4 regions of the Cedecea sp. B1(4) genome follow, and region 3 is predicted to be linked to each of the others. Evidence: predicted binding sites of a transcription regulator. Region 3 holds the regulator's gene; each other region holds the start of a gene.
What was found. The regulator Fur, encoded in region 3, represses iron uptake genes when iron is present. The targets are predictions, from matches to a motif close to ATAATAATGAGAACNACTATCAA.

Region 1 (7,316 bases), on a different contig from region 3:
GGCGATTGTCTCCGGGATGCTGCAGATGTTCTGGCTGACCAACCTGGGTCTTAACCAGGGCGCGCTGGCTGCCGGTGCACCTCTGCCGCATATCTTTATGGAAGCGTTCTGGACCTTCTTCATCGTGGTCGGCGGTTCCGGGGCAACGATGGGATTGGTTATCTGCTACCTGCGCAGTAAATCTGCCCACCTGCGTTCCATTGGCCGTCTGAGCATCGTGCCAACCTGCTTTAACATTAACGAGCCGGTGATCTTCGGTACGCCGATTGTGATGAACCCAGTATTCTTCATTCCGTTCCTGCTGGCACCCATGGTTAACGCCGTGCTGGCCTGGGGCGCGATGAAGCTGGATCTGATTGGTCGCGTGATTTCCGTTGTACCGTGGACCGCACCTGCGCCAATCGGTGCCGCCTGGGCGCTGGGCTGGGACTTCCGTGCCGCAATTCTGGTGATTCTGCTTGCCTGCGTGTCGTCCATCATCTACTTCCCGTTCTTCAAAGTGTACGAGAAGCAGCTGCTGGAGCAGGAGAAAGAAGAAGCTCAGAGAGCGAGCGAGGAAGGGAGCCAACAGCTGGCTTAATGGTTTAGCGGAATGAAGAACGGCGGGGAAACCTGCCGTTTGCTATTTCAGAGTGCAGTCGCCGCAGCGCTGGACGTCAGGCAGCTTATAGCGCTGGCAGCAGGTGCGTCTGACCAGAATGCCTTCACGCGATATAACCGTGCGATAAAGCGGATTCTCCCGGCCACATGAAAGCTGTTTTTCAAAGAAACAGGTCTGCACCAACGCCGCCAGGCTCTGTTCATCCAGCAGCGGTTTCAACTCGCCGAAGAACCAGTTTACCAGGTAGCCGGTGTTGCTCCAGATAAGCCGGGCGTTGATCTCTTCGCTGGCTTCCAGCGCCGCTACGACCGGCATCAAACCTCCAACGATAAACTGCTCTAGCCGCAGATGGAGCGGTAGCTCGCTTGCCCGGCAATCTTCAGTCACGTCAATCCAGAAGCATTTTGCCCGGCCCGTTTCGTGGAACTCAGCCCGCACATGCTGAGGGGCAATATTCAGCGCTTTAGGCTGAGTCAGCAGCGCCATCATCATCGGAGGCACCAGCAGGCCGATGTACCATTGTGCCCACAAAGACTTCAGCGGTTTGTGCTCGCGGGTAAGTTCAGGCTGGTGACGATAGATATGGTCGCCGTAGGCCGCCATTAGAGAGGTTAGCGTAGTGGGACGCTGCCACTCGCTTAGCGTCATTGCTGCAGCGGGAGCCTGTTCGTTTAATTTGATGATGTCGTTGAAGTACGGGCGGTGCGCGGCAAAATACTCCCGTAGCGAATCTGCCTGCGGGCCTGTCGCTGGGGACCAGGGAAGAACAAAGCAACCGCTGTCATCGCTGAACTGGAGGGAGTGAAGTGCCATACTTTCGTCAGGGAGTAATCTAAATGATAATGATTAGCAATACTAGCGGTGGGCGAAATCTCTGGCAAGGTGAATTCACCGCCACCGCTGGGTGATGGCTGTTTTTGCGATCTCGCGCGTCTCGCCGGGTTAATTCACGGCGAGCATTTCGTTGGTCAGGATGCTGTTTCTTCCTCGGTTTTTGGCCTGATAAAGCGCTTTATCCGCGAGGCTCAGTGCATCGTCTATGCTGCCTTCAGTGAATGGCGCAAGCCCGATACTGACGGTAACGTTGGTCGCGACCTGGGTATTAAACATATGCGGGATGTCCAAATCGAAAACGCGCTGGCGGATCCTTTCCGCCGACTGCATCGCACGTTCCGCGTCGATGTTGGTGAGCATAATCATGAACTCTTCCCCGCCGTAGCGCGTGACAAGATCCCTTGAACGCACGGCATCGCGAATCGCCGCTGAGACCCGGATCAACGCCTGGTCGCCCATCGCATGGCCGTAGTGGTCGTTGTACGACTTGAAGTGGTCGATATCCAGCAGCAAAACGTAGTGGCTGCCGCTGCCGGAGGCCTGAATGTGCTCGAGGCGGTTTTGAAAGCCGCGGCGGTTGTACAGGCCGGTTAAAGGATCGAGCATGCTGAGATCGGTCAGCGTCTCTTTTTCTTCGAGCAGTTTATTCATCAGCCGCTGGGTGAAACGGTCATTACGTTTCTGAATAATATGCTGAATAGCGATCCCGATAGCGGGCAGCGCAATGGAATAAATTACCCTCAGCCATTGGTCAACATTACCCAGCCAAAGTACTACCAGCGCCACGGGCAGGCTGTGCAGCAGGAAAGCCACAATATTATTAATAAATGCAATAGTGCCAATAAAAAGCACCGACATCAGGCTAATCACCAGAAATGAGGTGTCCAGATCCCCGATGGCCGCGTTTTTAATGAAAATATGCACCGCCCATAATAACCCGAGAAATAGCGAGATAATATTCAGGTTAATCAGCAGCTTATTATTCCACATCTGCCAGGCAAGCAAGGCCAGGCTAATCAGCAGAATGGCGACAACGGGCGGTGTTATACGCACTGTCGAATGGAGCGGAAAGAGAATAGAAAAAGCGGCTGCCAGGGCATTGAGCAGCAAAAATAAACGTAAAGAAAGCAGCTGCTTTGCTTTGAGTAAGGCTCGCCAGGTTTGGGCTGTCATAGAACGATTGTGTCTTGGGTAAGCGCGTCAGGTGTTGTGTGTGTCGTATTAACGAAAAGCGAGTTATCGGCTTTTCTGGCAACTATTGGAATTTTTATAAGGCAAACTAAAGCCGGCGCTCAATCTATCACCTTACTGAAAATCTGTCATTAAATGACACGTCAACCCTGGCTATTTCAGCTATAGGTCGCGCACGTTTTTACGCTGACAGTTGAGAAGATTTATCATATGATATTGGTTATCATTATCATGATGGGGCGTAAAAATGCTGCAACGACGACTCGAAAGTGGCTGGAGTGTAATGGTGGCGGGGCTTGCGGTGGCGCTGCTTGCCTGCCTGGATCTCAGTTTCAGTCAGTGGCGTGTACTGGTGGTTATTGGGCTGCTTGCAACGGCATTGATGCTCTACCATAAAACGTTAAGACACTTTGTTTTACTGCCATCGTGCGTAGCATTTGCCAGCGGATTGCTGTTGATTGTGATGAATTTGGGATCGATGAGATAAACAAGTTGGGGGAGATAAAGGGGGTCACTTCATAAGAAGTGGTGCGAAGAGAGGGACTTGAACCCTCACGTCCGTAAGGACACTAACACCTGAAGCTAGCGCGTCTACCAATTCCGCCACCTTCGCACAGTTTTCAGATTTGCATCTGAAGAGTTTTGATATCGCCTTCGCATTGGTGCGAAGAGAGGGACTTGAACCCTCACGTCCGTAAGAACACTAACACCTGAAGCTAGCGCGTCTACCAATTCCGCCACCTTCGCGCAGTGCGAACGATATCTTTCGTGGTTGTGTTGGTGCGAAGAGAGGGACTTGAACCCTCACGTCCGTAAGAACACTAACACCTGAAGCTAGCGCGTCTACCAATTCCGCCACCTTCGCATACCTGTAATACCGAAGTATCACAACCACGGAGGCGCATTCTAGATGTTTTCTGAGCTTCGTCAACACTTAATTTGATGCCGCTTTCCCGACTGATGCAAAAAGCGGCACCTTAACGCGTTTAACGCTTTTTACCCGCCCGGGTCAGCACGGCGCGGTAAACTTTGAAGCGGCCAGTTTGAGCAATAACTTCATGACTACCAAACACTTCGTCCAGCACGTTCGGGTAGGCAAGGAAGGCGTTCGCCACGATGCGCAATTCACCACCCATATTCAGATGGCGAGCTGCACCGCGAATAAGCTGGTGCGCTGCATCGAGGCTGGTTTGCATCCCGTCGTGGAATGGCGGGTTGGAGATGATCATGTCGAAGCGGCCGTTGATTTCCGAGTAGACGTTACTGGCGATTACTTCCCCTTCAATGCCGTTAGCGGCAAGCGTTGCGCGGCTGGCGGCGACCGCCGGTGCGCTAACGTCGCTAAGCGTGAGGCGGACTTTTGGCGAGTGGCTGGCGAGAGTAATCGCCAGTACGCCCGCGCCGCAGCCAACATCCAGCACTTTGCCTTTGGTGTGCGGCGTCAGTGTGGAAAGCAGCAGTTTGCTGCCGGTATCCAGACCGTCGCGGCTAAAGACGCCCGGCAGGGTTTTCACCGTCATCCCTTCATGAGGGTATTCACCCCACCAGCTGTTTTCATCAAACGCAGGCTGTTGCTCCAGACGACCGTGGTACAGACCACAGCGGCGCGCGCTGTCGATTTTCGTCAGCGGGCAAACGTCAGCCAACATTTGCTCTGCGCTACGCACGCCAGAGCGGTTTTCGCCGACGACAAAAACATCGGTGCCAACCGGCATCAGCGACAGAATATTCATCAGTTGGAACTGAGCTTCTGGCTTGTTTTTCGGCCAGTAGTAGATAAGCGTATTGCTGTCGGCAACGTCATCCGCACTGACCACCAGGCCATACTGTGCGTTCTCGCCCATCTGCGCGCTTAATACCTGCCAGTGGTGGAATTGCTGGGTGTGGGCGCGGCTGGCGGCGGTGTCGAAACGCGGCGGCAGGTCGTCTTGCATGTCACCGGCAAACAACACACGGCTCTCGGTAAAATCATCGCTGTGGCGCAGCAGTACTTCACTCGCCGGGGTAAACGCACTCATCAAATAGCTCCTGGAAAATCAGAGCGTGGATTATAGAGCTTTAATGGCGTGGATTCGATGAATTTGCTATATTTGCCGCCCGAATTACGCTCTCAACAGGTTTCGCTATGACTTCCCCTTCCCGACGCGACTGGCAGTTACAGCAACTGGGCATTACCCAGTGGGTGCTGCGCCGTCCGACGGCCTTACAGGGAGAAATTGCGGTTTCTTTGCCCCCGGGCGTGCGTTTAGTGATGGTGGCTGAAACGCTACCAGCCTTGAGCGATCCGCTGGTGAAGGACATTTTACGCAGCATAGCGTTAAGCCCCGACCAAGTAATGCAACTGACGCCGGAGCGCGCGGCAATGATGCCGCCTGACAGCCGCTGCAATAGCTGGCGCCTGGGCGTTGAGCAGCCCCTGACGCTCAGCGGCGCGCAGCTTGCGTCCCCTGCGCTTGACGAGCTTTATCACAATGGCAACGCGCGACAGGCGCTGTGGCAACAGATTTGCGAACATGAACACGATTTCTTCCCTGACGCCGAATGATTTGGCGGACGCGTATGCCATTGAGCTGCGCAGTCATGCTTTTCCCTGGAGTGAAAAAAACTTTGCCAGCAATCAGGGCGAACGCTATTTCAATTTGCGGCTGGACGTTGACGGCAAACTTGCCGCTTTTGCGGTAACGCAGGTCATTCTCGATGAAGCCACGCTGTTCAACATTGCGGTTGATCCAGCGTATCAGCGGCGAGGGCTTGGGAAAGCGCTGCTTGAGCATCTTATTGCCGAGCTTGAAAAACGGGATGTCTTTACGCTGTGGCTGGAGGTGCGTGCCTCTAACGTTGCGGCGAGAACCTTGTACGAAAGCCTGGGCTTTAACGAAGCGACGGTGCGTCGCAATTATTATCCTGCAAAAGAAGGTCGGGAAGACGCGATCGTGATGGCGCTCCCCCTTGGTTAATTTTTAAAAGGTGTGTGGATGAACTGGGACTGGATTTTATTTGATGCGGACGAAACGCTGTTTACCTTTGACGCGTTCGGCGGTTTGCAGCGCATGTTTCTCGATTATAGCGTGACCTTTACCGCAGATGATTTCCAGGAGTATCAGGCGGTAAACAAGCCGCTGTGGGTTGACTACCAGAACGGCGCGATTACCGCGCTGCAGCTGCAGCTCAGGCGTTTTGAGGACTGGGCAGGGCGACTGAATGTGCCGTCAGCAGAGCTAAACGATGCCTTTTTATCCGCGATGGCCGAAATTTGCGCCCCTCTGCCTGGCGCTGTTTCCCTGCTGAATGCGCTCAAGGGCAAAGCGAAACTTGGCATCATTACCAACGGCTTTACTGCGCTGCAGCAGACTCGCCTCGAGCGCACCGGCCTGCGTGACTATTTCGACCTGCTGGTGATTTCCGAGCAGGTAGGGGGAGCCAAACCCGATCGCCGTATTTTCGACTATACGTTCGAGCAGATGAACCAGCCGCCTCGCGACCGCGTTTTGATGGTCGGCGACACGGCAGAATCTGACATTCTGGGCGGTATCAACGCCGGGATAGCAACCTGCTGGCTTAACGCCCACGGACGCACCGCGCCGGAAGGGATTGAACCGACCTGGCAGGTCACCTCGCTAAGTGAACTGGAGCAACTGTTGTGTAAGCCATGATTGTTGATTGTTAAACCCGCAATGATGGGTAAAATAGCCGCCAAATAACGTTCACTCGCCGCGTGGCTCAAGGCCGCGCGCACTTACAGAAGATGTAATTATGACTTTGTCTCCTTATCTGCAAGAGGTGGCTAAACGCCGCACTTTTGCCATTATTTCTCACCCGGATGCCGGTAAAACGACCATCACCGAAAAGGTGCTGCTGTTCGGACAGGCTATCCAGACCGCCGGGACGGTAAAAGGCCGTGGCTCAAGCCAGCACGCCAAATCCGACTGGATGGAGATGGAAAAACAGCGTGGCATCTCGATCACCACCTCGGTGATGCAGTTCCCGTATCGCGACAGCCTGGTCAACCTGCTGGACACCCCGGGGCACGAAGATTTCTCCGAAGATACTTACCGTACTCTGACCGCCGTTGACTGCTGCCTGATGGTTATCGATGCCGCAAAAGGCGTAGAAGATCGTACCCGTAAGCTGATGGAAGTTACCCGTCTGCGTGATACGCCGATCATCACCTTCATGAACAAACTGGACCGCGACATTCGCGATCCAATGGAAGTGCTGGATGAAGTTGAGCGCGAGCTGAAGATTGGCTGTGCGCCAATCACCTGGCCAATCGGCTGCGGCAAGCTGTTCAAAGGGGTTTACCATCTTTATAAAGATGAAACCTACCTCTACCAGACCGGTAAAGGCCACACTATCCAGGAAGTGCGCATCGTTAAAGGGTTGAGCAACCCGGAACTCGACGCAGCCGTCGGGGAAGATCTTGCTCTGCAGCTGCGTGAGGAGCTGGAACTGGTGCAGGGGGCTTCCAACGAATTCGACCATGAACTATTCCTGGCCGGTGAAATTACCCCGGTATTCTTCGGCACCGCGCTGGGCAACTTCGGCGTCGACCACATGCTGGATGGTCTGGTTGAGTGGGCACCGGCTCCGATGCCGCGTAAAACCGACACGCGTCTGGTGGATGCGGCGGACGAGAAGTTCACCGGTTTTGTCTTTAAGATCCAGGCCAACATGGACCCGAAACACCGTG
Region 2 (7,316 bases), 110 kb from region 3:
TGTCGATCCCGGCGGTGAAGCTGACGTTTTTGGTCGCGTCCCAGGTCGCGCTCATGCCAAGGATGCTATAGGGGCTGACCTCGTTGGTGTCGCTGCCGGTGACAGGATCTCCCTTATAGTTGTACTTCTTCGGTGTCTGTTTGCCGTACCACGTCAGGGTGCTTTGCAGCGAAATGTCCGGGCGAACCTGCCAGCTTAGCGTGGAGTTAAGCGTGTATTCAGGGATGATCGACAGGCGATCGCCGGTTTCCTTATTTTTACTTTGCAGCATGTAAGTCAGGTTGTTATTCCAGCTTACGCTCTCCGTCAGCGGCAGATTAATCGTGCCTTCAAGACCTTCCACCACCGCTTTAGGCACGTTGCCCCACTGGTAGATGTCGGTTTTTTTGCTGTTAGAGGCAATAGGTGAATAGCCGGATTCAATTTTGTTGCGATAGTCGTTCCGGAACCAGGTGATCCCGGCCTGATAGCCGTCACGCTTGAACTCCAGGCCAATTTCTTTGTTGACGCTGGTTTCGGCTTTCAGATCCTCATTCCCCATCAGATAACACGCCCCGCCGCTGGCCGCACAGCCCTGACCGCGGCTGTAAAGAATGTAGTTCGGGTTGGTCTGATACAGACTTGGTGCTTTATAAGCCCGGGCAATACCGAGTTTCAGCGTCAAGTCTTCCACCAATTCCTGACTCAGATTCAGCGACGGGCTCCAGTTATCCCCCACGATGGAGTGATGATCGAACCGAAGACCCGGCGTCAGCATGGTGCTGCTGGTTAGCTCCATATTGTTTTCGGCAAACAGAGAGAAGATCTCAGCTTTGGAATAAGGGCTTCGGCCAGCGGATGAGAGCCCCGGAATCGGCCCGCCTTCGCTTAACGACTGGGTGTTGGAGGTGCCGTCTTTCATGCGCTGCTGATTCCATTCGCTACCGACGGTGAGGTTTTGATTCACCAGCAGGGTAAACGGAATGCTTGCTTCGCTGTGCAGCATGACATCGCTGAGATCGATATCTGAGAACTGGCTGTTGGAGAAAATCCCCTCCGTGCCGCCAGCCAGGCCCTCATTCATGCGCGAGTTACGGGTGTGTTCGTATTGCGCATAAGTGTTGGTGGTGACGCCGTTATCCCAGCCGCCGGTCCAGGTCACGGCATAGGTCTGGCGGTAGAGGCGATTGGTCTCTTTGCCGTAGTTGTCCTTCACCAACTGGCTGGTATTCGTATTTTGTGTATCACCTGAATAGAGATTCCCCTGGCGACTGTAGCCAGTTTCAAACTCCAGCGCCTGCATCGGGGCAAATTCCCAGCGGATCATTCCGTTCAGGTCTTTATGGATAACGCCTTCGCGGCCCGCTGGCAGCGTGTTGACGTAAGACCCGGTGCGCAGTGACTGGTGCCCCTGGTTGATGTCCCAGGCGTCCGCCTGCGTTTTATCGAGGTTGCCGTAGAGGCGGAAACTCACGTCGTCACCGAGCGGCCCGGTTAGGCTGAAGTTGGTGCGTTTCGTTGCGCCTTCATCTTTGTGCTCCGGGGCATTGAAATAGGTGTTCCAGCTGCCGTGGAACTCGTTGCTGCTGCGTTTGGTGATGATATTCACCACGCCTCCTGCCGCCCCATTGCCGTAGCGGGCTGCTGCCGGGCCGCGCAGGACCTCAATGCGTTCGATCATTTCCGGTGGAACCCAGGAGGCATCGCCGCGGGTATCACGCTCGCCGCGCCAGCCCAGGCGCACTGAATTGCGGCTGGTGACGGGTTTACCGTCAACCAGGATCAGCGTGTTTTCTGGCCCCATACCGCGAATGTCGATCTGGCGGCCATTGCCGCGCTGCCCGCTGGTGGAGTTGCCGGTCAGGTTAACTCCCGGCATGGTGCGAATGATTTCAGAGACATCGCGCGCGACCGGGTGCTTCTTTAATTCGTCGGAAGTAATCACCGACACGCCGGGTGCCTGCAGCGTTTGCTGGGCTGCGGTGACGACGAGCGTGTCTTCGTTTTCAGCGGGGGTTGCCTCTGCTGCTGCCGCTGAAAAAGCGGTGCCGTAGAGGCCCAGACTCACCAGTGTGGCGAGGGAGTACGATAATGTATTGTTCATTATTTATCCTGAGTGTCACCGCCTGCGTCCCTTAAGTTCCTTTCCCAAACGAGGAAGGACGCGGCAAAAGTGCCTGGAGTTGAAAGTGCGGAAACACGCTATTGCAAATGAAAACAATTATCAATGTCTTTATCAATTGCATTTTTGAACCTATTAAAGCCGCTAATTAATCAGCCCTGGTTATTACTCCCCGTATCAATCATTCATTAACCTGATGCTCCACAATTGACCTTCCACTGTTACGGTTCTGATACATATTTAGGTGATCTCATTAACAAACTGAGGTAAATGCCCCGTGTTTTGCCCTCTTCCGATTGTGAGAACCGCTATTCCAGGCTAGAAACAAAATGTAACAACTCTCGGTATCCACTTAGAAAACGGACAAAATTGATGGATAGATTTGGGAAACACCTCGTCTGGGTCGTGCTTGCTTTGATCGGCGCATTCGCCCTCGGCTACATCGCACTGAATCGCGGTGAACAGATAAATGCGCTGTGGATTGTTATTGCCTCAGTTTGTATCTACCTGATTGCCTATCGTTACTACGGTTTGTTTATCGCTAAACGCGTGCTAACGGTGGATGCCACTCGCATGACGCCGGCCGTGCGAAACAATGACGGCCTTGATTACGTCCCAACGGATAAAAAAGTGCTGTTTGGCCACCACTTTGCCGCCATCGCCGGGGCGGGGCCGCTGGTGGGACCGGTGCTGGCCGCGCAAATGGGTTACCTGCCGGGCATGCTTTGGCTGCTGGCAGGCGTGGTACTGGCGGGCGCCGTACAGGACTTTATGGTGTTGTTTGTCTCCACGCGTCGCAACGGGCGTTCGCTGGGGGAGTTAGTTAAAGAAGAAATGGGCAATACTGCGGGGGTTATCGCACTGGTCGCCTGCTTTATGATCATGGTGATTATCCTCGCCGTGCTGGCAATGATCGTGGTGAAGGCGTTAACCCACAGCCCGTGGGGGACTTACACCGTGGCCTTTACCATTCCGCTGGCGCTGTTTATGGGCGTCTACATTCGCTATTTGCGCCCGGGGCGTATCGGCGAAGTGTCGGTGATTGGCCTGGTGATGCTGGTGTTTGCCATTATTTCCGGCGGCTGGGTAGCGGAGAGCCCGACCTGGGCGCCGTACTTTGATTTTACGGGCGTGCAGCTCACCTGGATGCTGGTAGGGTACGGTTTTGTGGCCTCGGTGCTGCCGGTATGGCTGCTGCTGGCCCCGCGTGATTATCTCTCCACATTCCTGAAAATCGGCACCATCATCGGGCTGGCTATCGGCATTTTGATCATGCGTCCGACGCTGCAAATGCCATCATTAACAAAATTCATTGATGGCACGGGCCCGGTCTGGAGCGGGGATCTGTTCCCGTTCCTGTTTATCACCATCGCCTGTGGGGCCGTTTCCGGCTTCCACGCGCTGATTGCTTCCGGCACCACGCCAAAAATGCTGGCGAACGAAAATCAAGCCTGCTTCATTGGCTACGGCGGCATGCTGATGGAGTCCTTTGTGGCGATCATGGCGCTGGTGGCAGCCTGTATCATCGATCCGGGCGTGTACTTCGCGATGAACAGCCCGATGGCGGTATTGGCGCCAGCTGGCACGGCGGATGTCGTCGCTTCTGCCGCGCAGGTGGTGAGCGGGTGGGGCTTCCATATCACCCCGGAAACGCTGACCAACATCGCCAACGAAGTGGGCGAACAGAGCATCATTTCCCGCGCTGGTGGGGCACCAACGCTGGCCGTTGGCATGGCGTATATTCTGCACGGCGCGCTCGGCGGGCTGATGGACGTCTCGTTCTGGTACCACTTTGCCATCCTGTTTGAAGCGCTGTTTATCCTGACGGCGGTGGATGCCGGGACTCGTGCAGCACGTTTTATGCTGCAGGATCTGCTGGGCGTAATCTCTCCGGGACTGAAACGGACGGATTCGCTGCCGGCCAACCTGCTTGCCACCGGGCTTTGTGTGCTCGCCTGGGGTTACTTCCTGCATCAGGGCGTGGTTGATCCGCTGGGCGGCATTAACACGCTGTGGCCGCTGTTCGGTATCGCCAACCAGATGCTGGCGGGCATGGCGCTGATGCTGTGCGCTGTTGTACTGTTCAAAATGAAGAAGCAGCGCTATGCCTGGGTGGCGCTGATGCCGACCGCCTGGCTGCTGGTGTGCACGTTAACCGCAGGCTGGCAGAAAGCGTTCAGCTCGGATGCAAAAGTGGGCTTCCTCGCCATCGCCAATAAGTTCCAGGCGATGATCGACAGCGGTAATATTCCGGCGCAGTACACGCAGTCGCAGCTCAGCCAGTTGGTGTTTAACAACCGCCTGGATGCGGGGCTGACCATCTTCTTTATGGTGGTGGTTGTGGTGCTCGGCTGGTTCTCGCTGAAAACTGCGCTTAAGGCGCTGAAGTCTGAGCAACCGACGTCGAGCGAAACGCCGTATGAGCCGATGCCTGAGAATTACGAACAGATCGTGGCGCAGGCGAAGAGCGTACATTGATTTTTACCCTAACCCTCTCCCTGAAAGGGAGAGGGGATAAATTGGTTTTTACCTTAGCTCTGAGCGGAGAAGGGCGCGTTTTTTTATCTTTTCCCCCCCTCTCCCCTTTGGGGAGAGGGCCGGGGTGAGAGTCAACCCACTGGAGGTACCATGTTCGATAGTCTAGCCAAAGCCGGGAAATACCTCGGTCAGGCCGCGAAGCTGATGATTGGCGTACCCGACTACGACAACTACGTGCAGCACATGCGCCTGACGCACCCTGAGCAGACGCCAATGACCTATGAAGAATTTTTCCGCGAGCGTCAGGATGCCCGCTACAGCGGTAAAGGCGGCGGACGCTGCTGCTGAAACTTAGCATTTAACAAAAATGTGACATTTAGCTCGTTTTTTAGCTGACGGTAAAAATCCTGTTGTGCGAAACCAGCGAGTATGATTTTATCAATATCGACTTTTAACCTTGATTCAGGAAACCCATGACTCATTCCCTGCAGACTTCGACCCTACTAGTTACCGCGCTACCAGCCGCGGTGGTCGTCGTGCGTGTGGTGGTGGTCGTCGGCAATGCGCCGTAGGGACTGAATCAACGCATCGATTCCAAACCCCGCCGGCGCAAACCGGGCGGGGTTTCTTGTTTTAAGTGCCTGCCCAGAAGCGAACCGGCTAATTAGAAGGACTGGAGCATGGCAATTTCGGACACACCCGCACAACGCATCACCGGCGCCCAGCTGATTGTAAAAATGTTGGAGCATCATGGAATTACAACGGTTAGTGGCATTCCCGGTGGCACCGTACTGCCGCTCTACAATGCCTTGAGCCAAAGCCCCCGCATCCGCCACGTTCTGGCTCGCCACGAGCAGGGCGCGGGATTTATGGCGCAGGGCATGGCGCGAACCAGCGGCAAACCGGCGGTCTGCATCGCCTGCAGCGGGCCGGGGGCCACAAACCTTGTCACCGCCATTGCCGACGCGCGTCTCGACTCGATTCCGCTGGTTTGTATCACCGGCCAGGTACCCACTTCGATGATTGGCGCCGATGCTTTCCAGGAAGTGGACACCTACGGTATTTCGATTCCTATCACCAAGCATAACTACCTGGTGCGCAGCATTGACGAGCTGCCGCAGGTGATTACCGACGCTTTTCGTATCGCACAGTCCGGCCGCCCAGGGCCCGTCTGGATCGATATTCCTAAAGACATTCAGACCGCTGAAATCGACATCGCCGAACTGCCTGCGGTAGCCGCGCCTTCCGCTGCCCCGGCATTTGACCATCAGGATATCGCTCGTGCGGCCGCAATGATCAACGAAGCCAAACGCCCGGTGCTTTATCTGGGAGGAGGCATTATCAGCGCGGGTGCAGCGGAGCAGGCGCGAGAACTGGCGGAGCGTGCCGGGCTGCCGACAACCATGACGTTGATGGCACTGGGGACGATCCCCGCCCGGCATCCGCTCTCTCTGGGAATGCTGGGGATGCACGGCGCGCGGAGCACCAACTTTATCCTGCACGAAGCCGATCTGTTGATCGTGTTGGGCGCACGCTTTGACGATCGTGCCATTGGTAAAACGGAAGAGTTTTGCCCGAATGCCAAAATTATCCACGTTGATATCGATCGCGCCGAGCTGGGCAAAATTAAGCAGGCCAACGTGGCGATTCGCGGTGACGTACGTGAAGTGCTGAGTCAGCTTATTCCTCAGACCAAAAACGCCCAGCGCAGCGAGTGGCTGCAAACGGTGAGCGATTTGCAGCGTGAGTTCCCATTTGCCACGCCGGGGGCAGATAATCCGCTGATGCCTTATGGACTGATCAAAGCCGCAGCGGCCTGCGTAGACGATGAGGCTATTGTTACCACCGACGTAGGCCAGCACCAGATGTGGGTGGCTCAGGCTTATCCACTCAACCGTCCGCGCCAGTGGCTGACGTCCGGCGGCCTGGGCACCATGGGCTTTGGCTTACCGGCTGCGGTTGGCGCGGCGCTGGCCGAACCTGGCCGTAAAGTGCTGTGCTTCTCCGGCGACGGCAGCCTGATGATGAATATCCAGGAGATGGCGACGGCGGCGGAAAATAATCTGGATGTAAAAATCATCCTGATGAACAACCAGGCGCTGGGGCTGGTACACCAGCAGCAGACGCTTTTCTACCAGCAGAATATCTTCGCCGCGACTTACCCCGGCATGACGGATTTCCTGACCATCGCCCGCGGCTTTGGCCTGGCAACCTGCGACCTGAACCAGGCGGAAGATCCCCAGGCCGCGCTGCAGGAAGCGATTTCTCGCCCTGGGCCTTGCCTGATCCACGTGCGTATCGACGCCGATGAAAAAGTCTACCCAATGGTGCCACCGGGTGCCGCCAACACTCAGATGATTGGAGAGTAAGTCATGCAGCAATCTATCACTAAACAATCCACCGTCATTCTGGAACTCACGGTGCGCAACCACCCGGGCGTGATGTCACATATCTGCGGCCTGTTTGCCCGCCGCGCATTTAACGTGGAAGGCATTCTCTGTTTACCGCTGCCGGAAGGCGATCAGAGCCGCATCTGGCTGCAGGTAGCAGACGATCAGCGGCTGGAGCAGATGGTCAGTCAGGTCGATAAGCTGGAGGATGTGGTGCAGATCATTCGCCACGCCGATGACCCAGGCATCTTTAACCGCCTGACCGCATTTGTGCAGTAAATAAACCAGGGGCTTTCAGGCATATTTTTGAAAGCCCCGCGCCAGGATGAATAACTCCCCGGAAGCCG
Region 3 (7,316 bases):
GAAGCTGGAGAACGACCCCGCCCGCCCTCGCCATCTGCTCACCGAAACCGGGATCGGCTACCGTTTTATGCTCTGAAGGAGTAACCTCTGGCTCGATCAAGAGGAGTCCGTTATGAGCGCATGGTTAGTCTACGCCCTGTTGTCTGCCGCTACGGCAGCGCTGGTCGCTATTTTTGGTAAGGTTGGTTTGCAGCATCTGGATGCCAATACCGCCACGGCCGTTCGCGCCGTGGTCATGGCGTTATTTTTAGTTGGGGTGGTCGTCGTTCAGGGAAAACTGAATCTTGTTAGTACGGTTTTTGCCGACAAAAAAGCCCTGCTGTTTATTCTGCTGAGCGGCGTGGCCGGGGCCCTGTCCTGGCTGTTCTACTTTATGGCGATCAAAAGCGGTGACGTGTCGAAGGTCGCCCCTATCGATAAGCTGAGCGTGGTGTTCGCGGTGATTCTGGCGGTTATTCTGTTTGGTGAGAAAGTGTCGCTGATTGCCGGGATAGGCGTGGCGCTCATCACCTGCGGCGCACTGATGGTGGCTTTGGGCTAAAAGCAACAGGCTCCCGAGGGAGCCTTTTTGCATATTATTTCGCGCTTTTCAGCACTTCGCTGACAATCTCTACCGCTTCTTTCTCAATCTGCTCGCGGTGCTCTGCGCCCAGGAAGCTTTCACAGTAAATTTTGTAGGCGTCTTCGGTGCCGGACGGACGAGCGGCAAACCAGCCGTTCTTGGTCATCACCTTCAGGCCGCCAATGGAAGCGCCGTTGCCCGGTGCCGCCGTCAGACGCGCGGTGATCGGGTCACCTGCCAGCGTGTCTGCACTCACCATTTCAGGTGACAGCTTGGACAGCGCGGCTTTCTGTGCAGAAGTGGCCGGTGCCTGAATACGGTTGTAGCTCGGTGCGCCAAAGCGCGCGGCTAACTCATCGTAATGCTGCTGGGGGTTTTTGCCCGTCACCGCGGTGATTTCTGCCGCCAGCAGACACATGATGATACCGTCTTTGTCGGTCGACCATGGGGTGCCGTTGAAGCGCAGGAACGATGCCCCGGCGCTCTCTTCGCCACCGAAGCCGAAGCTGCCGTCGAACAGGCCGTCAACGAACCACTTAAAGCCAACCGGGACTTCCACCAGCTTGCGGCCCAGATCTTCTACCACGCGGTCAATCATCGCGGAGGAAACCAGGGTTTTACCAACGGCCACATCTTTGCCCCACTGCGGACGGTGCTGGAACAGATAGTTAATAGCCACAGCCAGGTAATGGTTCGGGTTCATCAGGCCCGCCGGCGTGACGATACCGTGGCGGTCGTAGTCCGGGTCGTTGGCAAACGCCAGATCGAATTTGTCGCGCAGCGCCAGCAGACCCGCCATCGCACATTCGGAGGAGCAGTCCATACGGATTGCGCCGTCTTTATCCAGGTGCATAAAGCGGAAGGTCTGGTCGACCTGATCGTTCACGATGGTCAGATCGAGGTTGTAGTGCTTCGCGATACGGTGCCAGTATTCGATCCCGGAACCGCCGAGAGGATCAACCCCCAGCTTCAGGCCCGCTTTTTGAATCGCGGCCATGTCGACGATATCCACCAGCCCTTCGATGAACGGCTGAACCAGATCCTGCGCCTGAACGTGACCGCTTTCCCAGGCTTTATCCAGCGTAATGCGCTTCACGCCTTTCAGGCCGTCGGCCAGCAACGCGTTAGCGCGATCTTCAACGACTTTGGTGACGTTAGTATCAGCCGGGCCACCGTTTGGCGGGTTGTACTTGATGCCGCCGTCGTCCGGTGGGTTGTGGGATGGCGTGATAACAATCCCGTCCGCCTGAGGGCCGCTCTTTTGATTATGCACCAGGATGGCGTTAGAAATCGCAGGCGTCGGCGTATAGCCGTTATCTTGCTGCACAATGACGTCCACGCCGTTAGCGGCCAGCACTTCCAGCACGGAGATAAACGCAGGTTCGGACAGCGCGTGGGTATCTTTACCCACATAGCATGGACCGGTGATCCCATTCTTTGCGCGTTCTTCAGCGATCGCTTGCGCAATCGCCAAAATATGAGGTTCGTTAAAGCTATGCCGTGCTGCACTACCGCGGTGACCGGAGGTCCCGAATTTCACCGCGTGTTCGCTATTCCCCACCACTGGCTTAAGCACGTAATACTGCGCCGTAAGCTGGGCTACGTTAATCAAGTCGCTCTGTTGTGCAGGTTGGCCCGCACGATCGTGGTTAGCCATTGGCTCTTCCTTACTGACGCCAGGTTTTTAAATAGTGCCGCAAACCTTTTCAATCAGCTCCGCAGGGAACTGCATTGACTGCATGATGTGTTCGATCATGCTGCATTTACGACCAGTATTCGTATTGGTGATCACCCAGTATGGGGTGCCCGGAACATGTTTCGGCTTGGTTTGATTGCCGTTTGCCAGCAGCGTTTGCTCATCGCCAGCAAAATAGACGCGGGTGCGACCATGCAGCGATTCAGTGGCTTCGCCGAAGGTTTTTGCATCCAGCAGATACAGCGTGGACAGCACCATCATAAAGCGGTTTACGGCTTTATTCTGGGCAGCGTACTCGTCGGAAAGCAGCAGCTCACGAACGGCACGCACGCGATTACGAGCGGTGTTCGCAGGTTTTTCTTCAACAACGGGAGCCGCAGCGCGCTCAGGCGCAGCGGGCGTAGAAGTGGCGGCTGGTGTTTGCCCGGCGGTAAATTTAAGCATACGCCGTAAAATGTCTGACGCGCTCTCGCCGATGTGTTTAGTCTGGCTGGCAATATAGCGGTAAAGCTCGTCATCAACTTCGATTGTTTTCATCTTAATCCAGTGCGATATCTTTTCTGAATACAAGTCGTTGGGATTATAGGGTCAAATCCCAACAGCGAACAGGAGAGGCGACTCAAAGTCAGAGTAAACTGAATATTTGCCGCACGCCCGCGAGAATGCCAACATGATACCCTAACCAAACGAACCAAAATAAAGAACTTTGCCATGAAATTAAATGCTCGCCTGCAAACTGCGCAACAATTGAATAGCAATTCCCCTATCGTACTCATCCACGGCCTGTTTGGCAGCCTGGATAACCTGGGTGTCCTGGCACGGGATCTGGGTAAAGATCATGCGTTGCTGCAGATCGATCTGCGCAATCACGGGCTGTCACCGCGCAGCGATGATATGAGCTATGCCGCAATGGCTGGAGATGTTCTGGACACGCTGGACGAATACGGTATCGAGAAGGCCACATTTATTGGCCATTCCATGGGCGGCAAAGTGGTGATGGCGCTTACCGCAATCGCCCCTCAGCGTATTGATAAGCTTGTGATGATAGATATTGCGCCGGTTAACTATCAGGTGCGACGTCACGACGAGATTTTCGCGGCTATTCGCGCGGTCACCGAAGCGGGCATAAAAACTCGCCAACAGGCGGCGCAAATCATGCGCGACCACATAGCTGAGGAAGGCGTCATTCAGTTTCTGCTGAAATCCTTTGCTGACGGCGAGTGGAAGTTCAACGTGCCTGTGCTTTGGCAGCAATACGAAAATATCGTTGGCTGGCAGCCTGTCTCGGCGTGGCCACATCCGGCGCTATTTATCCGCGGTGGGAATTCTCCCTATGTTGATGAAAGCCACCGCGAGGCGCTGTTAAGTCAGTTCCCACAGGCCCGCGCTCACGTCATCGCTGGAGCGGGTCATTGGGTTCATGCGGAAAAACCGGATGCCGTTTTGCGGGCAATCCACCGATTTATCGACGCTAAGTAGAAAAACTGATTAAAAACAGACCGACCGGGCAGCTGAAGTCGCTAACGCGTTGGCGGGAATGGCGCGCTGATGTATGATGGCGCGCTTAATTGCACCGGCACCCTGCCCCTGCAGCCAGAATTTCCTGTCAGTATTCTAATCATGGCAAAAGAACAAACGGACCGTACTACATTAGATCTGTTCGCGGACGAGCGTCGCCCCGGGCGGCCGAAAACCAATCCGCTCTCGCGCGATGAGCAGTTGCGTATTAATAAACGCAATCAGCTGAAGCGCGATAAAGTGCGTGGTTTGAAGCGAGTTGAGCTAAAACTGAACAACGAGGCGGTCGATGCCCTCAACCAGCTGGCTGACGCCCGTAACATCAGCCGCAGCGAACTGATCGAAGAGATGCTGCTCGAGCAGCTTAAAAATCTCGGGTAACGCCTTCAGACACCCTGCAGGTTATCTGAAATCTCAAAAGGGTGAGCAAAACCATGTTGCAGACTGTGCACCCGGGCGTGATAGCTGTTTCCGCTGCTGGAGCTGTTCTGCTATGATTGCCCTATACGTGGGCATTGAACGGCCAGCATACTATTAAGTTTCAAGAGGTTATTTTACTCATGGCAATCGTAGGCATTTTTTTCGGCAGCGACACCGGTAACACCGAAAATATCGCGAAAATGATTCAAAAACAGCTCGGTAAAGACGTTGCTGAGGTGCATGACATTGCTAAAAGCAGCAAAGAAGATCTCGAAGGTTTCGACATTCTGTTGCTCGGCATCCCAACCTGGTACTACGGTGAAGCCCAGTGCGACTGGGATGACTTCTTCCCTACGCTTGAAGAAGTCGATTTCAACGGCAAACTGGTGGCGCTGTTCGGCTGCGGCGACCAGGAAGACTACGCGGAATATTTCTGTGATGCGCTGGGCACCATTCGCGACATTATCGAACCGCGCGGCGCGGCAATTGTGGGCCACTGGCCAACCGCGGGCTACCACTTTGAAGCCTCCAAAGGCCTGGCGGATGACGACAATTTTGTCGGTCTGGCTATCGACGAAGATCGCCAGCCGGAACTGACCGCTGAGCGCGTTGAGAAGTGGGTTAAACAGGTTTCTGAAGAACTGAATCTGGCCGATATCATTAACGCCTGATTTCCATGGCGCAAATGCGATATTTGCGCCATCTTGATAGCTTGTAGCAATGAAAATAATTGCTACAAGTTTGTAACTTTCTCGTACATCCCTGTACAATGTCTTCCTGATAGCTTGGCTGATAATTACTGTAAATGGCGACGCCGCCACGATTTTTCAGCCTTATTTTGCACCATACTTGCGGTTCCCATTTAGAAGTAGCAGTTCTATAATGAGACGCATTACTCTTTACGCTCACTGCAGTTTGAGCGAATCGTTAAGCAACAGGACACTTTCCGCATGACTGACAACAATACCGCATTAAAGAAGGCCGGCTTGAAAGTCACGCTTCCGCGATTAAAAATCCTCGAAGTGCTGCAAGAGCCGGTAAATCATCACGTCAGCGCGGAAGACTTATATAAACGTCTGATCGACATGGGCGAAGAAATCGGCCTGGCGACCGTCTATCGCGTGCTGAACCAGTTTGATGATGCAGGGATCGTGACCCGCCATAATTTTGAAGGCGGCAAGTCCGTTTTTGAGTTGACCCAGCAGCATCATCACGACCACCTGATCTGCCTCGACTGCGGTAAAGTGATCGAGTTCAGCGATGATTCTATTGAATCCCGCCAGCGTGAAATTGCCACGCGCCACGGCATCCGCCTGACTAACCACAGCCTCTATCTGTACGGGCACTGTGCTGAAGGTGACTGCCGCGAAGACGACACGGCCCACGATCCTAAATAAGTAATCCGCATTAACAAACGCTGCTTCGGTGGCGTTTAAAAGCAAAAACCGGCAGGTTTCCCTTGCCGGTTTTTTTATTAACTGAAAAAGGCTATCAGCTGTTATTGGCGCGAATCTCCTGCCAAATCTTATCGCAGCGTACCTTCGCGGCTTCATCATTGCCGCTCTTTCTTGCCTGGATACATTTCTGGTAATCCAGCACGTTCACCGTCTCTTTCTCAACAAACGCTTTATGCTGTTTTTCCTGACGCAGTACGTTCAGCACGCTCTGGCAGGCTTCAATTTTATCCGGATTGCCTTCCGCCGTATTGATACAGGCACTATAGGCCTGCTTCAGGCGTGAATCTTCCGGAGGTGCAGGAGGTTGAACGCAGGCAGACAGCGTGAATACAGCGGCGGTAATCAGCAGAATCTTTTTCATGTTCGGTTCCTTATAAAAAAACGGGCGCTTGCGCGCCCGGTTTCACATCAGAAGATGGTGAACGGAGCAATCACGATGAATTTCACGTCACGCTCATCCTGGAAGATGTTGCCGTAACCACCGCCCCAGCTTGGGATGTCGGAGTGGTTGTCGTACTGAGTGAAGTGCAGTTTGAACAGCGTGCCTTTCGCACGGCCTTCCTGCACGGTATACATGGCGTCGAGGCTGTAAGAAGACTCTTTGATCTTATTCGAAGCGAGATCCTGGCGGTTACCGGAAGCATCAAGCGCCCATGTAGATGGTTTTGCGTCCCATGCATAAACGTAAGAAGCACCCACTGCCCAACCCGGCAGGTTCCAGTTACTCAGGTCATACATTGCGCCGAAGAACACGGCTTTTTCACCGTTGGCGTTGAAGTCAGAGCGGTTATCCCACCACACATCCAGACGACCGTTGGAAGACGCGTAGGTTGGCGTCATACGCTGCAGGAAGTAACCCTGCTGGCCTTCTGCCTTCACCATGGTCCCTTCCAGACGCAGGTCAACCTGGCCAATTTTATAGCCTAAGGTCAGCGCCTGAAGCCATGCGGTGCCGTCATAAATATCGTTGATGGTGTTGTTCGCGGCTTTGTCACGGGTGCCATAGAACTGGTAGCTGGTGCTCAGCGGGCTGCCTGCAACGTCGAATTTGTAGCTGGCTTTAGCAAAGTACTGATCAACAAAACCTTGAGCCTGACCGAATGCAGCTTCCAGAATCAGGTCGTTTTTGAAGTCATATTTCGCGCCGATGGAGTGCAGGTAATCAACTTTGGTCTTTCTGTCATTCTGGTAGAACTTGTCGGTTTCCAGGTGCCATGGCGCCTTGTACTCGTTAGTCCACATGTAGGAGAAGCTCAGTGCGCCGGCATCACCGTAATCGAATGCGGCACCCGCTTCAGCCCCCTGGTAGGTACCAGGCATAAAGCTCCAGTGTGGCGCTAATAGGGTTTGGCCGGTTGGCTGAATGTAACCTGCACGAGCCCAAACCGGGCCGTACTTAAATTTAGCGGCGGCTTTATAGAGGCTGATACCGCCTTTATCGCCGGAGTAGTCTTCGCTGTAGCCTTTATTTTTAGAGGAGAATGCGATTTCGTTCGGGTGACCGCTGGCGCTGTCTTCGGCCATTTCAATGGCGGTAAAGGCGGCAATATCGAAACCAAACATGTCAGCCGCATAGCCGGACTGGAAGTCGAGGTTGGCGTTCCAGGTTGAGTGCGACAGGTTAGTTTTGTACTTACCGTCAGACACGTCTTTACGGTCACGT
Region 4 (7,316 bases), on a different contig from region 3:
TTCGTGTCATCCTTATCCCGTTCTTTGTGCTGGCGTTTTATCTGCCGTTCAACTGGGCACCTTTCCTTTGCGCTTTCATTTTTTGGCTGGCGGCCATAACCGATTGGTTTGACGGTTTTCTCGCGCGTCGCTGGAACCAAAGCACCCGCTTCGGCGCGTTTCTCGATCCCGTTGCCGATAAGGTGATGGTGGTGGTGGCGCTGGTGCTGGTGGTCGAGCATTATCACGCCTGGTGGGTGACGTTGCCTGCGGCCACGATGATCGCCCGAGAGATTATTATTTCCGCGCTGCGTGAATGGATGGCGGAAATTGGTAAGCGCAGCCGTGTGGCGGTTTCCTGGATCGGTAAAACCAAAACAATGGCGCAAATGTTGGCGCTGATTGGCATGCTTTGGCGGCCAAACATGTGGATTGAGTACACCGGTATCGCGCTTTTCTTCGTTGCGGCGGTGCTAACGTTCTGGTCAATGTTCCAATATTTGGCCGCGGCACGTGGTGATTTGCTCGAACCGTGATCTATCCGGCGCAAAATTCAGCAAACGATTCGTGGTGTTAGAAAATTTCATTGACTCATTGCGTCAGGTAAGTAGAATGCAACGCATCGAAAGGCAGCGAGGTTTGCCGGAAGATAATAAAATCAAGTGATTAGCTTAATAGCCACCAACAATCACTTGTACAAAAAGCGGGAATAGCTCAGTTGGTAGAGCACGACCTTGCCAAGGTCGGGGTCGCGAGTTCGAGTCTCGTTTCCCGCTCCAAATTCAGGTAATAGAATTTCTGTTGCCGCCTGAAAAGGCAAAAGATTTTGGCGCGTTAGCAAAGCGGTTATGTAGCGGATTGCAAATCCGTCTAGTCCGGTTCGACTCCGGAACGCGCCTCCAATTTCTTCCCGAGCCCGGATGGTGAAATCGGTAGACACAAGGGATTTAAAATCCCTCGGCTTATGGCTGTGCGGGTTCAAGTCCCGCTCCGGGTACCATGGGAATAAAAAGAATAAAATCAATGATAAGCAGTGTCGTGTAAACCACCTTCGGGTGGTTTTTTATTGCCTGCGATTTGCCATTCTGAAAATTATCCTGCCTGTTCCGCTAAAAGCATGCCATGCTAAACCCTTCCCTGGCATTCCATCTGGTAACGATGAACATTTTCTCCCGACACCCATTTGATGTCGCTTTCCAGGGCCGCGCGCTCAAGGCTGACAGCATTTTCGCCAGTAAAGGCCACGTCCTGATGATCCACGGAGGTTCAAAAGACCGCGAGGCGAGCCTTCGCTACCGGTACTTAATGGCTGAGCTGGGCTTTGGCAGTACGGCTTTTGATTGCATCGGCCACGGGGAAACTGGCGGCGATCTCTTTCAATCTTCTTTAATCAGCCGCACAGACCAGGCCCTGGCGGTTGCCGAACATTTAGGCTCTCAGCTGACCGGCTGCATAGGTGTCAGCATGGGGGCGTACAACGCTTTGCAACTGAGCAGATCTGTATCTCTGCGTTCCCTTATCCTGATGGTGCCGGGCGTGTACCACCCTTCGGCTTACCGGGTAAACTTCGGGCCTGAATTTTCCGCCATTATCCGCCAGCCGCGAAGCTGGGCCGAAAGTGACGCCTGGCAGGCCGTGACTGAGTTTGGCGGTAATGTTCTGGTCATCGCCGCGGCTGAAGACCGGGTGATCCCGGCGGAGATCCCGCAACGGCTTTATGATTCGGCGTCGGGGCAGGGCAAACATGCTTTGCTGACAGTGCCGGGTGCCGACCACAACAGCGTCTGGCAGGCGCTGCAGCACAACCCCTCGCTCTACGACAAAACCTGTCAATTGTTGGTGGAGTGCCTGACGAAAGCGGAATGAAAATGACTCGTCGCGCGTAGAACGGGTACACTACGCCAAATTTTATTCAAAACGCGAGACGAGGAAGCCAAAAATGACCCAGGGCCCGCTTAACGAAGACGAAATTATCTGGTTGGATGACATTCTGCTGAAGTACGGCACCGCGCATTCGGTGATTGATGTAGCCGAGCTGGATGGGCTGCTCACGGCGCTGCTGTCAGGGCCAACTGTGACCGAACCTGCTACCGTGCTGCGGGCGGTATGGGGCGGCGATGTCGAGCCTGAATGGGAAAGCAAAGAAGAGCTGACGCGCTTTAGCGTACTGGTGTTCCAGCATATGAACGACATTGCCGAACGCCTGGCGGAGTATCCGGGGCAGTTTGAGCCTCTGTTTGGTACCAGCGAAGTGGATAACCGCGAAATCACCATCGTGGAAGAGTGGTGCTACGGCTACATGCGCGGTGTGTCACTGGAAAGCTGGCCTGCGCTGCCGGCAGAACTTCAGCCAGAGCTGGAGGCGATTGCCCTGCATGGGCTGGAAGAGAATGAAGCGAAGTTTGAAAGCCTGACGCCGGAAGCATTTCTGGCGAGCATTGAGGCGATTAAACCTGCGGCACTGGCGTTATACGGGTACTGGCACAGCCAGCGAAACGGCGGGGCGCTGCACTAAAATGAAAATAGCAGGCCGCAATGGCCTGCTACTTAACGGCAATTAACCCTGAGCGTCCAGCGTGGCCAGCTCTTTATCGACAAAGTAAAGGCCTTCGCCGCTTTTGCCCACCAGGCTGAGTTTATCCAGCACGGATTTAAACAGTTTTTCTTCTTCATGCTGCTCGGCAACATACCACTGCAGGAAATTAAAGGTTGGATAATCCTGCGAGGTCATTGCAGAATGGACCAGAGCATTAATCTGACGCGTAATTAACTGCTCGTGCTCGTAGGTCGCTTTAAATAATTCGTCCAGTGAAGCGTATTCTAAATACGGGGACTGAATGGCGTTAATACGCGGCATGCTCCCGGTATCACTTAAATATGCAAACAGACGCTGCATGTGCTCCATCTCTTCCTGAGCGTGGCGGCGCAGGAACGCGGCAGCCCCTTCGAAGCTGTGATAGCTGCACCAGGCGCTCATCTGCTGGTAAAGCAGGGAGGAGTAGAGTTCAAGGTTCATCTGCTCGTTCAGTTTTTCAATCATTTCCGTCTTCAGCATCACAGGCTCCATATTTTTTTGAGGGGCGTTAATATGGCGCTACTTTAATTATTAATTTTCCATAATGCAAAGAAATTGTTAATTATATTAGTGTAATGAGAATGGTTGTTACTATTATTTTATTTGTGAAGAAATGAATTAATAATGAGAATTAATCTTGTTCCGCTTCGCTATTTTATTGCCAAATAACGTGTCATGAATTAGTCATATTTAGCCGCGCAAAATGGTAACCCTGCTAAGAGTAAGTCAATGTTGTCATTGGAAAATCTTATGGCTAAATATTCTTATGTCCGCCATTTACCTGACGCGGGAGCTGTGGCTAAATACGTTTCTTTCAAAATTAGACTGCACATGAACATTCTTCATTTTCTTCTCGCACTTTTTGTCATCATGGGACTGGCGTGGCTGGTGAGCTTCGATCGTAAAACCATCCGCATTCGCTATTTGTTACAACTTGTCGTCATTGAAGGCCTGCTGGCGTTCTTCTTCCTGCACTCCGACAGCGGCTTGTGGGTGATTAACGGCGTGTCCGGTTTCTTTGGCCACCTTCTGACCTTCGCCGGGCAGGGCAGCGACTTCGTCTTTGGCGGCATGAGCAAAGCGGGCCTGGCCTTTATCTTCCTCGGCGTACTGTGCCCGATAATCTTTATTTCGGCACTGATCGGGATCCTGCAGCACTTTCGTATTCTGCCGATCATTATTCGCATCGTCGGCACATTACTTTCTAAAGTGAACGGGCTGGGCAAGCTGGAATCATTCAACGCCGTGAGCTCGTTGATTCTGGGGCAGTCCGAAAACTTCATCGCCTACAAAGGCGTGCTGGGCGACCTTAGCTCTCGCCGCCTGTTCACCATGGCCGCAACGGCGATGTCCACGGTTTCGCTGTCCATCGTCGGGGCCTACATGACGATGCTGGAGCCGAAGTATGTGGTTGCGGCGCTGATCCTGAATATGTTCAGCACGTTCATTATCCTGTCGATCATTAACCCGACCCGCCCGGGCGCTGAGCCAGAAATCAAGCTTGAGAAGCTGCACGAATCCCAAAGCTTCTTTGAAATGCTGGGGGAATACATCCTCGCAGGTTTCAAAGTGGCGATGATTATTCTGGCGATGCTGATTGGTTTTATCGCGCTTATCAGCGCCATTAATGCGCTGTTCGCGACAGTCTTCGGTCTGAGCTTCCAGCAAATTCTGGGCTACGTTTTCTATCCGTTTGCCTGGCTGGTGGGTATTCCTCAGGCGGATGCGCTGAAAGCGGCCGGCATTATGGCGACCAAGCTGGTGGCGAACGAATTTGTGGCGATGATTGAGTTGCAGAAGATCATGGCGACGCTGTCGCCGCGCGGGCTGGGGATCCTGTCGGTCTTCCTGGTATCGTTCGCTAACTTTGCTTCCATCGGGATTGTGGCCGGGGCTATTAAAGGGCTGAACGAAAAGCAGGGGAACGTGGTTTCTCGCTTTGGCCTGCGCCTGGTGTACGGCGCGACGCTGGTAAGCCTGCTGTCCGCAGCGTTTGCCGGGCTGGTTCTGTAAAAATAAAAACGGCGGGTTTCCCCGCCGTTTCTTTAACGCAAAATCATCAGAACGCGGCGCAGACCGGCTGGTCAACGCGCATCACGGATTCCTGCGCAAAGCGAGTTTTATAGATAGAGCGCAGTTCGTCTACCTTTTTGCTGCTCTCCGCATCGCTGCCGCGAATCAGCATGATCGCTTTGCTCGGTTCGTGGGTCACTTCACCCTTAGCATTCAGCCACTGGCCTTTGGCGTCATATTCGGTCAGCCCTTCGCGGAAGCGCGGGGTCACGTCTTTATCCACGAAGCTACGCCATTCATTGGCGGTAATTTCCGCGCCGGATGGGCGGCTGATACCGAAATAGAGCGTGGTTTGCGTCATCTGATCGCCTGCCTGGCACTGCTTAGCCGGGGCGGTTACTACTGATGTGGTTTTCGCTGGCGCGACGCAGCCTGCCAGAGCCAGAGCTAATACCCCGGCAAGTGTTGCTTTATAAAATACCATTATCCACCTGTCTTGCTGTCATCATCATTATTAAAATTAAATGCGGAATGATTCCGCCGCGATATAAAATTACAATTCCGCACTTTTCGCAAGTCGCCGAGCATCAATAGGGCAATAATAATCCCGCAGATGCCGCTGCCGGGTAGCACCCACTGCGCCGGGAAGTATCCGGCAATCGTTCCCGTGACCAGCGGGACGACTAACGTAATGCCGAGCTGCAGTCGCCAGGTTGCCGCCATAGCGGCGCCAACCTGCGGGCCAGGGAAACTGTCCATCACGTTGAGCGTGGCGACCAGATAGAACCAGTTACTGAACAAATGAGCGATAACGATCAGCGGCACCGCCAGCCACAAAGTGCCTGAGTAACCCACGGCGAAATAACACAAAGTAAAAAGCAGCAGCGCCAGCATTAGCGGGAAGCTTTTACCCGCCCGGTTGCGCACCTGTTTTTCGCTTAGCAGGAGCGGGGCCAGAAGTTGCCCCACGCTGCGGGCAAACAGCAGCGCCAGGCCGTTGCTTGTATCATCACCCGGCAACGTTGGGGCCAGAGCCGGGAGCAAAGCCATTACCGGGGCGCCGACAAGGGCAAGACATGGGAGCAACAGCAGGCTGCGCTTTTGCACAGGGGTAACGTTCCGCCAGCTAAATACTTCGCTTTCGCCGGGGGCGTTGGTTTCTTCTCCCGCCACAACAAAAGCCGCCGAGGCACGCCAGAGTAGCCCTATGGCAAAAATGAAACTGAGCGCATCCAGCAGCAGCATCAGCCAGAGGCTGACGTGGCCATATAATAATGTCCCAAGCCCCACGCCGAAGATAACGTTGGCGGCAAACACCAGCGTTTCAATGCCTGCGGCGGCGGGCATCAGCGCTTTAGATAAGCCTTGCTTGAAGAGCTGGCTGAGCACCGGCACCGTGAGGCCTGTGCTCAAAGCGGCGGCGGCCTGGCTTAACAACAGTATCGCCGGCTGGTCACTCAGCAGCGCAAGGCCCGGCAGAATCAGACCCGTAAGGCCTAAAACTTCACCGAGAAGCAGGACGGAAAACGCCGGCCAGCGCTTTAATAACCACACGCCAGCAAAGCTGGCAGGTAAACCGGGCGCAAGGGCGAGGACGTAAGCAAGAGAAAGCCAGGCGGGCGTAGCGTGGCTGTTTAATAGCTGACTGAAGACCAGAACGTAGGTCAGGCCATTACCCACGGAAGAACACAGCAGCGCCAGCCCGAGCAGCGTGAACCAGCGGTGCTGGCGCAGGGCGCGTAGCAATAAAAGAAGCATGTTAAGTTCCTGATGAAAAAATAGAGTCAAGCCGCCGTGGGAAAACGGCAGCGCGAGATATTTATCGTCAGGAACGGGCTACATTGGCGTCAGGCTTCTCTTTGTGCAGATGTCTCTAAAAATAGAGGAGTATTCACAGATTACCAGTTGCTGGTGACGCCCGCATACTGTGGGCCGGTCACGCCGCGGCACTGGTATTCCAGCACCACCTGGGTGTTCAGGCAAAGGGTGCCACTGTAAGTGGTACAGGTCTTGATATCGCTCCCGTAAGGGAGTGCGCTGGCATAGCCCCATTGCTGGCACTGACGCGATGCCGTGGACTGGGCGAGGAATTTATCCACTTTGGCCGTTTGCAGCGGCGGCAGGCTATAGGCGAGGCGAACAACACCGGCAGGCTCATTGGCATTGAGCGGAACAGGCGTTTTGCTTACGGTGCATCCGCCCAGTAACAGGGCGGTAACGGCCAGATAAATGCGCTTCATCGTTGATTCATACCTCATACTTAACCGCCTTCATGGTAGCACGCGTGGCGGGCAGAAAAGCCTGTTCGATTAGGCGGGCCGTAAATTCCATAAATTTCGAATTTTAAATAACCCTTAATTCAAATTACGAAATAAAAACTTTTTACCTAACGTAAATTCCCCACAAAATACGCGGCGATTTTTTGATCAAAAACGCGTCAAGTTTTGCTGAACCGTGCCGACAATAGCGCTACGGCGCGATTTAATTTCACTTATGCAGGTATACGAGGGAATAAATCAGGACGCGCGTCGCTAAAGCCGCACAGGAAGTGCATTTTATTTTTTACCGGGGAACCAAAAAATGAACATTGTTCGCAATATTAAAATTCGCGCGATGGTGGTGCTGATACAAATCTTTTCCACGCTGGCATGGATCTGCGTGGCGGGCGCGACGCTATGGCTATTACATAACCTCAAGCAACAGCTTGCGCTGAGCCCGAATCAGCTCACGTGGATTAACACGGCCCAAC

Region 1: the regulator Fur is predicted to act here: its motif matches at 1,438-1,460, upstream of fhuF (siderophore-iron reductase FhuF).
Region 2: the regulator Fur is predicted to act here: its motif matches at 2,185-2,207, upstream of ACR6JA_RS17845 (TonB-dependent siderophore receptor).
Region 4: the regulator Fur is predicted to act here: its motif matches at 3,130-3,152, upstream of ftnA (non-heme ferritin).

What each region holds. Positions count from the first base shown of each region.
Region 1 is NZ_JCAHMZ010000003.1:241,185-248,500, forward strand. It holds gene ACR6JA_RS08645 (PTS cellobiose transporter subunit IIC) at 1-580, shown strand, start outside; gene fhuF (siderophore-iron reductase FhuF) at 623-1,414, opposite strand; gene ACR6JA_RS08655 (GGDEF domain-containing protein) at 1,544-2,608, opposite strand; gene ACR6JA_RS08660 (DUF1435 domain-containing protein) at 2,874-3,113, shown strand; tRNA gene ACR6JA_RS08665 (tRNA-Leu) at 3,153-3,239, opposite strand; tRNA gene ACR6JA_RS08670 (tRNA-Leu) at 3,287-3,373, opposite strand; tRNA gene ACR6JA_RS08675 (tRNA-Leu) at 3,405-3,491, opposite strand; gene rsmC (16S rRNA (guanine(1207)-N(2))-methyltransferase RsmC) at 3,613-4,644, opposite strand; gene ACR6JA_RS08685 (DNA polymerase III subunit psi) at 4,752-5,171, shown strand; gene rimI (ribosomal protein S18-alanine N-acetyltransferase) at 5,140-5,583, shown strand; gene yjjG (pyrimidine 5'-nucleotidase) at 5,602-6,279, shown strand; gene prfC (peptide chain release factor 3) at 6,380-7,316, shown strand, end outside.
Region 2 is NZ_JCAHMZ010000008.1:144,320-151,635, reverse strand. It holds gene ACR6JA_RS17845 (TonB-dependent siderophore receptor) at 1-2,083, opposite strand, end outside; gene cstA (pyruvate/proton symporter CstA) at 2,474-4,579, shown strand; gene ACR6JA_RS17835 (YbdD/YjiX family protein) at 4,730-4,927, shown strand; gene ivbL (ilvB operon leader peptide IvbL) at 5,053-5,151, shown strand; gene ilvB (acetolactate synthase large subunit) at 5,260-6,948, shown strand; gene ilvN (acetolactate synthase small subunit) at 6,952-7,248, shown strand.
Region 3 is NZ_JCAHMZ010000008.1:35,397-42,712, forward strand. It holds gene kdpE (two-component system response regulator KdpE) at 1-76, shown strand, start outside; gene ACR6JA_RS17250 (EamA family transporter) at 113-541, shown strand; gene pgm (phosphoglucomutase (alpha-D-glucose-1,6-bisphosphate-dependent)) at 576-2,219, opposite strand; gene seqA (replication initiation negative regulator SeqA) at 2,247-2,795, opposite strand; gene ybfF (esterase) at 2,970-3,737, shown strand; gene ybfE (LexA regulated protein) at 3,879-4,157, shown strand; gene fldA (flavodoxin FldA) at 4,337-4,867, shown strand; gene fur (ferric iron uptake transcriptional regulator) at 5,147-5,593, shown strand; gene ACR6JA_RS17285 (ChiQ/YbfN family lipoprotein) at 5,688-6,014, opposite strand; gene chiP (chitoporin ChiP) at 6,062-7,316, opposite strand, start outside.
Region 4 is NZ_JCAHMZ010000002.1:158,475-165,790, forward strand. It holds gene pgsA (CDP-diacylglycerol--glycerol-3-phosphate 3-phosphatidyltransferase) at 1-515, shown strand, start outside; tRNA gene ACR6JA_RS04175 (tRNA-Gly) at 683-758, shown strand; tRNA gene ACR6JA_RS04180 (tRNA-Cys) at 808-881, shown strand; tRNA gene ACR6JA_RS04185 (tRNA-Leu) at 894-979, shown strand; gene ACR6JA_RS04190 (alpha/beta hydrolase) at 1,102-1,845, shown strand; gene ACR6JA_RS04195 (UPF0149 family protein) at 1,919-2,494, shown strand; gene ftnA (non-heme ferritin) at 2,537-3,034, opposite strand; gene ACR6JA_RS04205 (NupC/NupG family nucleoside CNT transporter) at 3,386-4,567, shown strand; gene ACR6JA_RS04210 (DUF3574 domain-containing protein) at 4,614-5,051, opposite strand; gene ACR6JA_RS04215 (MFS transporter) at 5,051-6,325, opposite strand; gene yecR (YecR family lipoprotein) at 6,466-6,825, opposite strand; gene ACR6JA_RS04225 (methyl-accepting chemotaxis protein) at 7,148-7,316, shown strand, end outside.